One region of the Micromonospora sp. NPDC050397 genome, then DNA from elsewhere that is predicted to be linked to it. Evidence: riboswitches for the same ligand, from Rfam matches in the RefSeq annotation. Region 1 holds a riboswitch; the other holds the start of a gene.
What was found. A riboswitch is a leader RNA that binds a small molecule or an ion and turns the genes downstream of it on or off. The one in region 1 is predicted to bind S-adenosylmethionine.
Positions count from the first base shown of each region.

Region 2: another riboswitch for S-adenosylmethionine. It lies ahead of ACI2K4_RS01770 (ABC transporter substrate-binding protein); the one in region 1 lies ahead of thrC (threonine synthase).

Region 1 is NZ_JBJDPS010000018.1:81,546-84,946, reverse strand. Features, by position in the region: gene ACI2K4_RS32295 (alpha/beta fold hydrolase) at 1-366, shown strand, start outside; gene ACI2K4_RS32290 (ABC transporter permease subunit) at 403-1,287, shown strand; SAM riboswitch class I at 1,507-1,640, shown strand; gene thrC (threonine synthase) at 1,651-2,949, shown strand; gene ACI2K4_RS32280 (GNAT family N-acetyltransferase) at 3,250-3,401, shown strand, end outside.
Region 2 is NZ_JBJDPS010000001.1:452,871-456,271, forward strand. Features, by position in the region: gene ACI2K4_RS01755 (glutamate-cysteine ligase family protein) at 1-218, opposite strand, end outside; gene ACI2K4_RS01760 (hypothetical protein) at 435-950, opposite strand; gene ACI2K4_RS01765 (ribosomal protein bL36) at 1,045-1,167, opposite strand; SAM riboswitch class I at 1,475-1,564, shown strand; gene ACI2K4_RS01770 (ABC transporter substrate-binding protein) at 1,833-2,726, shown strand; gene ACI2K4_RS01775 (amino acid ABC transporter permease) at 2,768-3,401, shown strand, end outside.

The DNA.
Region 1 (3,401 bases):
CTCGTCTCCAGCCACCTGCTGGCCGAGGTGGAACAGTCCTGCACCCACGCGGTGGTGGTGAACAAGGGCACCATCGTCGCCGCCGGACCGGTGGAGGAGATCGTCGGCGAGTCGCCGAGCGTGCAGTTCGACGTGACCGACCCGGTCGCGGCGCGGGCCGTGCTGGCCCGGCTGGACGGGGTGGAGGTGCTCTCCAACGGCGACGGCGCCCTGGTCGTGGACGTCAACGGGACGGCCCGCAGCGACGTGGTGGCCGAACTGGTCCGGGCCGGTGTCGGGGTGGACCGGGTGATGCCGCGCCGCCGACTGGAGGACGCCTTCCTGGCCCTGGTCGGGGAGAACTCCCGGGGGAGCGGGGACCGATGACGATGACAGACACTCGGGGAAGCGGGGACCGCTGACATGGCCGGCTCGGATCAGGTGACCGTCTCGCACGCGGGTGCCGCCCCGAACTACCGCCCGGGGGCGACCCTGTCGGTGGCGACCGAGTGGCGCCGCCAGTTCGCCCGGCGACGTACCCAGTTGACCCTGGCCTGCATGGTGCTGCTGCCGCTGATCGTGCTGATCGCGTTCCAGTTCGACGCGGGCGGTGACGACGACAACGGCAACGGCGAGTTCGCCAGCCTGATCGACCTGGCCACCTCGGGCGGGCTCAACTTCGCCCTCTTCTGCCTCTTTGTCTCGGCGTCGTTCCTGCTGGTCGTGGTGGTGGCGCTGTTCTGCGGCGACCCGGTGGCCAGCGAGGCGAGCTGGGGAAGCCTGCGTTACCTGCTGGCCATCCCGGTCCCCCGGTCCCGGCTGCTCGCGGTGAAGCTGGTGGTCGCGCTCGCCTACTCCGGGCTGGCGTTGCTGCTGCTCGCCGGCACCGCCCTGCTGCTCGGCACCCTGCGGTACGGCTGGGAGCCGCTGAGCAGCACCGTCGCGGCCCAGATTCCGGCCGGCGAGGGCCTGCTGCGCCTGCTCGGCGTCCTGGGTTACCTGGCCGTGGCGCTGCTGGTCGTCGCCGGTCTGGCGTTCCTGCTCTCGGTCTCCACCGACGCGGCACTGGGGGCGGTCGGCGGCGCGGTGCTGCTCTGGATCCTCTCCAGCATCCTGGACCAGATCTCGGCGCTCGGCGTGGTACGCGACTTCCTGCCGACCCACTACAGCACCGCCTGGCTCGGCCTGCTCTCCACCCCAATCCAGACCGACGACCTGGTACGCGGCTGCATCTCCGCGATCAGCTATGCCACCGTCTTCTGGAGCCTCGCCTTCTGGCGCTTCACCCGCAAGGACGTGGTCAGCTAGCCAGCCCCGTGCGCGAATCCTGGAAGAGGGGCGATCCGGGCAAAGTGCACCCAGTCAAAGTGGTAACTCGGCGAAGACGTACATGAAAGAACGTGTATCTACATGTTCTTTCATGTACGAAGTTTTCGATCACATCTCTTCCTGGGGTGTGGGTCACAGGGGCGGTGTGGCTCTGGGCCGGAGACGGGTTCACCCGTAGGATCGGGCACACAACTGAATACCTCATCCAGAGGGGCAGAGGGATACGGCCCGATGAAGCCCCGGCAACCACCCGCCGGCTCGATGACGAGCCGAGCGAGGCAGGTGCCAAGTCCGTCCCCGCCGCACCGTGCGGTCCAGGGGAAAGATGAGAGGACACATCGCATGACTGCGACCCTCGGTGAAACCCAGACCTCCACCGGTGGCGAGACGCCGGCCAGCCCCGCGCGCGCGTTGGTCTGCCGGGGCTGCGGTGCCCAGTACCCGCTGATCGCCCAGCACGCCTGTTACGAGTGTTTCGGCCCGCTCGAGGTCGCCTACGACCAGGCCGCGCTGGCCCGGGTCACCAGGGCCGACATCGAAGCGGGCCCGCAGAACATCTGGCGGTACGCCGCGCTCCTCCCCGCCGGGCAGGACCCGGCCACCCGGGTCACCCTCGACCCCGGCCTGACCCCGCTGGTCGCCGCCCCGCACCTCGCCGCCGAGCTGGGCATCACCGCGCCGCTCTGGGTCAAGGACGACAGCGCCAACCCGACCCACTCGTTCAAGGACCGGGTGGTGTCGGTGGCGCTCACCGCCGCGCGCGGTCTCGGGTTCAACCGGTTCGCCTGCGCCTCCACCGGCAACCTGGCCAACTCGGTGGCCGCCCACGCGGCCCGGGCCGGGGTGCCGTCGATCGTCTTCGTCCCGTCCGACCTGGAGCAGGGCAAGATCGTCACAACCGCCGTGTACGGCGGCGACCTGGTCGCCATCGAGGGCTCGTACGACGACGTGAACCGGCTCTGCGGCGAGCTGGTGGAGACCGACGAGTTCGAGGACACCGCGTTCGTGAACGTGAACGTCCGCCCCTACTACGCCGAGGGCTCCAAGACCCTGGGGTACGAGGTGGCCGAGCAGCTCGGCTGGCGCATCCCGGAGCAGGTCGTCATCCCGATGGCCAGCGGCGAACTGCTGACCAAGATTGACAAGGCGTTCAGCGAGCTGGTCGAGATCGGGCTGGTCGAGGCGCCGGCCAACGGCTGGAAGGTGTTCGGCGCCCAGTCGGCCGGGTGCAACCCGATCGCGACCGCGCTGCACAACGACACCGACACCATCGTGCCGGTGAAGCCGATCGGCATCGCCAAGTCACTCAACATCGGTGACCCGGCCGCCGGGGTGTACGCGCTGGAGGCGGTGCGGCGTACCGGCGGCTGGATGGAGTACGCCGACGACGACGAGATCCGTGACGCGATCCGGCTGCTGGCGCGTACCACCGGGGTTTTTGCCGAGACGGCGGGTGGGGTGACCGTGGCCTGCCTGCGCAAGCTGGTGGCGAGTGGACGGCTCGACCCGACCGCCGAGACGGTGGTGTACAACACCGGCGAGGGGCTCAAGACCATCGACGCGGTGGCGTCGCTGGTCGGTCCGACGTACCGGGTCAAGCCCTCGCTGAAGGCGGCCCGCGAGGTCGGTCTGCTCGGCTGACGGTGTGTCGTCCGAGCGTGTGTCGTTTGGCCGATCGGACCATGGCGGACTGGTCCGATCGGCGGATGTGTCCAATGCGCTCGGTAGCTGGCGATTTGCCACCGGTTAGCAAAAGACCCCGCCGAGGGCTTGACGCCGCGTATCGGGCGACGCAAAATGCTCCGTGCGGGAGGACGTGTCGCCGTAGACTTTTCAAGCTCTTACGACCCAGCGCCGGAGGCGTTGTGCGCACGTCCTCCCGACCAACGTCCCGGACTAAATGACTCGCGTTCGTCGCGGAGGCCGGGCACCCTCGGGGGCATGGACACCGCCGCCACCCCCGTAGGCATCGCCGTCATCCCGCTCGACGTCGCCGACGACCTCGCGGTCGAGCAGGCCTTCGCGCTCAGGGCCGCCATCATCGCGGCAGATCTGCCCGATTTTCCGCCGTTCTGCCGTCAACGCTTCCTCGG
Region 2 (3,401 bases), on a different contig from region 1:
CCGGGCTCGATGCTGATCCGACCGCCGCCCGGTAGCGGGTCACCCAGCCCGTCGAGCGCGGCACGCAGCCGGTCGATCGAGGGGCGGTCGAGCGGATCGGCGGGGTCCCGCAGGATGTACTCGAGTTCCACACCGAGCCGGCCGACGGGACCGACCCGAAAGCCGGCGGCGGCGACGTAGGCGGTGGCTGTCGCCTCGGTGAGGGCCGCAGCGTCCACGATGGACTCCGTTTTGGGTACGGGATCCCGGTGTCCGGCGGCACCCGACCGCTTGGGACACGAAGGTTCGGTGGTGAGTGTGGGATGGCTCCCGCCGACCCGGATGCCCAGTGGCTGGAGGTGATCTCCATTAGCGGGCTGGCCGGTCGAGGTGTCCAGGTCGCATCGCGTCAACGACGTGTGAACAGTCGATGGAGCCGGGTGAACAACCGGTCGCTATCCCCCGGTCGCCCGCTCCAACCGGCGCAGGGTCGCCATCGCGGCGATGCTGTAGGCGACGTACGGGAACGCGTCCTCGAACCAGTCCTGCGCTTGCCAACGCCTCGGGTTCGTCGCGCCCAGCGCGGCCATCGGACCGTCCGCGATGATCAGCGCCCCGACACCCACCAGGACGCCGGCCACCGGCGTGGGAGGGCGCCGACGACCGGTGAGCGCCACGAAGAGCGTCACCGCCAGCACCCCGTTGGCGAAGCCCAGCAGCGGCCCGAGACCCGCGCGCCGGTTCGCGGCCGGTTCCGCCGGGCCGAGGCTGACGTCGGCCAGGTCGGCGAGCCGACCCACCGTACGTTGGTGGGTTTCGCTCATCGGGCGCCCGCGAATCGCCACGTCCAGACTGCTGACCAGTTCACGGGCGAGGGTGGCCACCGCGCCGGCCACGATCCCGTTCGCCAGTCGACTGCGTGGGCTGGGTCTCCTCGTGCGGTGGAACGGCTCCCGGGGACGACGCGCCATGTTCCCCCCGTTCCGCTCGTCCTCGCCGGGAGCCGTCAACCTCGGCGCAGGAACGTCGACTACCCGTCCTGCGCCGGAGCATTCCGTCGGGGCGTCAGCCCTGGCGGGACTTCCACTGCGGGTTGCTGCGGTTGACCACGAGCACCTTGCCGTGGCGACGCACGACGACCGAACCCGGCCGCTGCTTCAGGGCCCGTAGCGAGCTGCGCACCTTCATGACTGCCTCCCGGCTTCACGTATGGCTTCTCTGCCTCGATGCCTTTTCGGCCTTCCGGGATCGTCAACGTTGCCGCCGCCGTCGGGATTCCCCGGTCCGCCCGGGGCGGGACCGGTTACCCACCCCGAGTCCGCGCCGCTCGGAATGAGCCCGATCGGCCCCCGTGTCCGGTTCCCCGGCTCGTCGTCGCCGGGACTGCCCCGGGACAGAATCCGGGGCCGGAATGGTGTGGTCCGGTGGCGAGCGCCACAGTGATGTCGGGCGTATCCGACTGGAATTGCGCCGAGTCGATTGAGTAGGCTGACGCAGCCCATCCAGAGCGATTGAGAGACCTGGCTCGTCGATATCGCAGCAACCCCCCGCCGGGTGCGGGTGCTACCGCCAGGATCGATGGAGGTTTGTTCCGTGCGTGGATCACGTGTCGGCCAAGTCGGCCGGCTGCATGTCACCTGGCACTGGTGGCGTCGGCACATCGACCTGTGTCGTACCGGCACGATGCTCTGTCCCCGCCACGGCTGACCATCGTCACCGGCGGTCCTGACGCCGGTATTTCCGAAGAAAACCGAGGCATGACGCGTCGCGTCATGTTCCGTTCCTTGCCGCCCCGGTTCCCATTTCTCGGGGCGCGTGCTGTCGTACGCGAATCAATTTTGGAGTACCCGCACATGCGTATTTCCCGTCCATTCACCCGCCTGCTCTCCGGTGTCGCCGCGATCGCGCTCCTGGGGGTCGCCGCCGCCTGCGGCTCGTCCGCCGACGAGGCCACGGAGAACCCGTACAACCTGCTGCGACCCGGGACCCTGCGGGTCGGGACGCTCAGTGACGCGCCGCCCAACGTGTACCTGAAGGACGGAAAGTTCACCGGCTTCGACAACGACCTGCTGACCGCCGTCGCCGGCAAGGTCGGGCTGAAGGTCGAGTTTGTCGGCACCGAGTTCTCCGCGCTGCTCGCGCAGGTCAACAACCACAAGTTCGACGTCGGCAGCTCGTCGATCACCATCACCGAGGCGCGCAAGAAGACGGTCGACTTCGGCAACGGGTACGACTTCGGCTACTTCGGCCTGGACGTGCCCGCCGGATCGCCGATCAAGAGTTTCGCCCAGCTCAAGGGCGCCCGGGTGGTCGTGGTGCAGGGCACCGTGCAGGACGACTACGCCACCGGGGAGGGCCTCGACCCGGTACGCGTGCCGGACTACAACGGGGCGATCAACCAGCTCAAGGCAAAGACCGCCGACGCCTGGATCGCCCCCGCCGAGATCGGCGAGAAGTCCGCACAGGACAGTGGTGGCAAGATCGTCCTGGCCGAGAAGCAGCTCGGCTCGGCCCCGACCGCCTTCGCCGTGGCGAAGGGGAACGACGCGCTGCGCGAACTGCTGGACAAGGGTCTCGACCAGGTGATCGCCGACGGCACCTGGACCCGGCTCCAGGAGCAGTACTACCCGGGGCGCGCCGTCCCGGACACCTTCAAGCCGGGCAGCGGCAACGTCACCTTCCCACCGGTCAAGGCGGCCGGGTCGACCAACCCGTCGGCCACGCCGTCGACCACCCCGTCGGCCTGACCGACCGCTGACCGCCCGACGGGTCCGAGACAGGTAAGGCGATGGATACCCTCAAGACGCTCTGGGAGACGTTCTTCGACCTCGGGTCGATGCGCGAGGCCCTGCCCGAGATGTTCACGATCGGCCTACGGAACACGCTGCTGCTGGCGCTCGTCTCGGCCGTCCTGGGAACCCTGCTCGGCATGCTGCTGGCCGTCGCCGGCCTGGCTCGGACCCGTTGGCTGCGCTGGCCGGCCCGGATCTACACCGACGTGTTCCGGGGACTGCCGGCGGCGGTGACCATCCTGCTCGTCGGGGTGGGACTCGCCCCGCTCGGCATGGCCTGGTGGGGGCCGAACCCGTACCCGCTGGGGATTCTCGCGTTGTCGCTGATCTCGGCCGCCTACATCGGTGAGATCTTCCGCGCCGGCATCCAGAGCGTCGAGGCCAGCCAACTGGAGGCGAGCCGTGCGCTCGGCCTGTCGCACCGTACGGCGATGCGCCTGGTGATCATCCCGCAGGGCGTACGGCGGATTCTGCCCGCCTGGGTCAACCAGCTCATCGCGCTGATCAAGGATTCCAGCCTGGTCTACTTCCTCGGTCTGCTGGCCAGCGAGCGTGACCTGTTCCGGATCGGCCAGGACTACGCCGCCAACACCGGGAACGAGTCCGCCCTGCTCCTGGCCGGACTCTTCT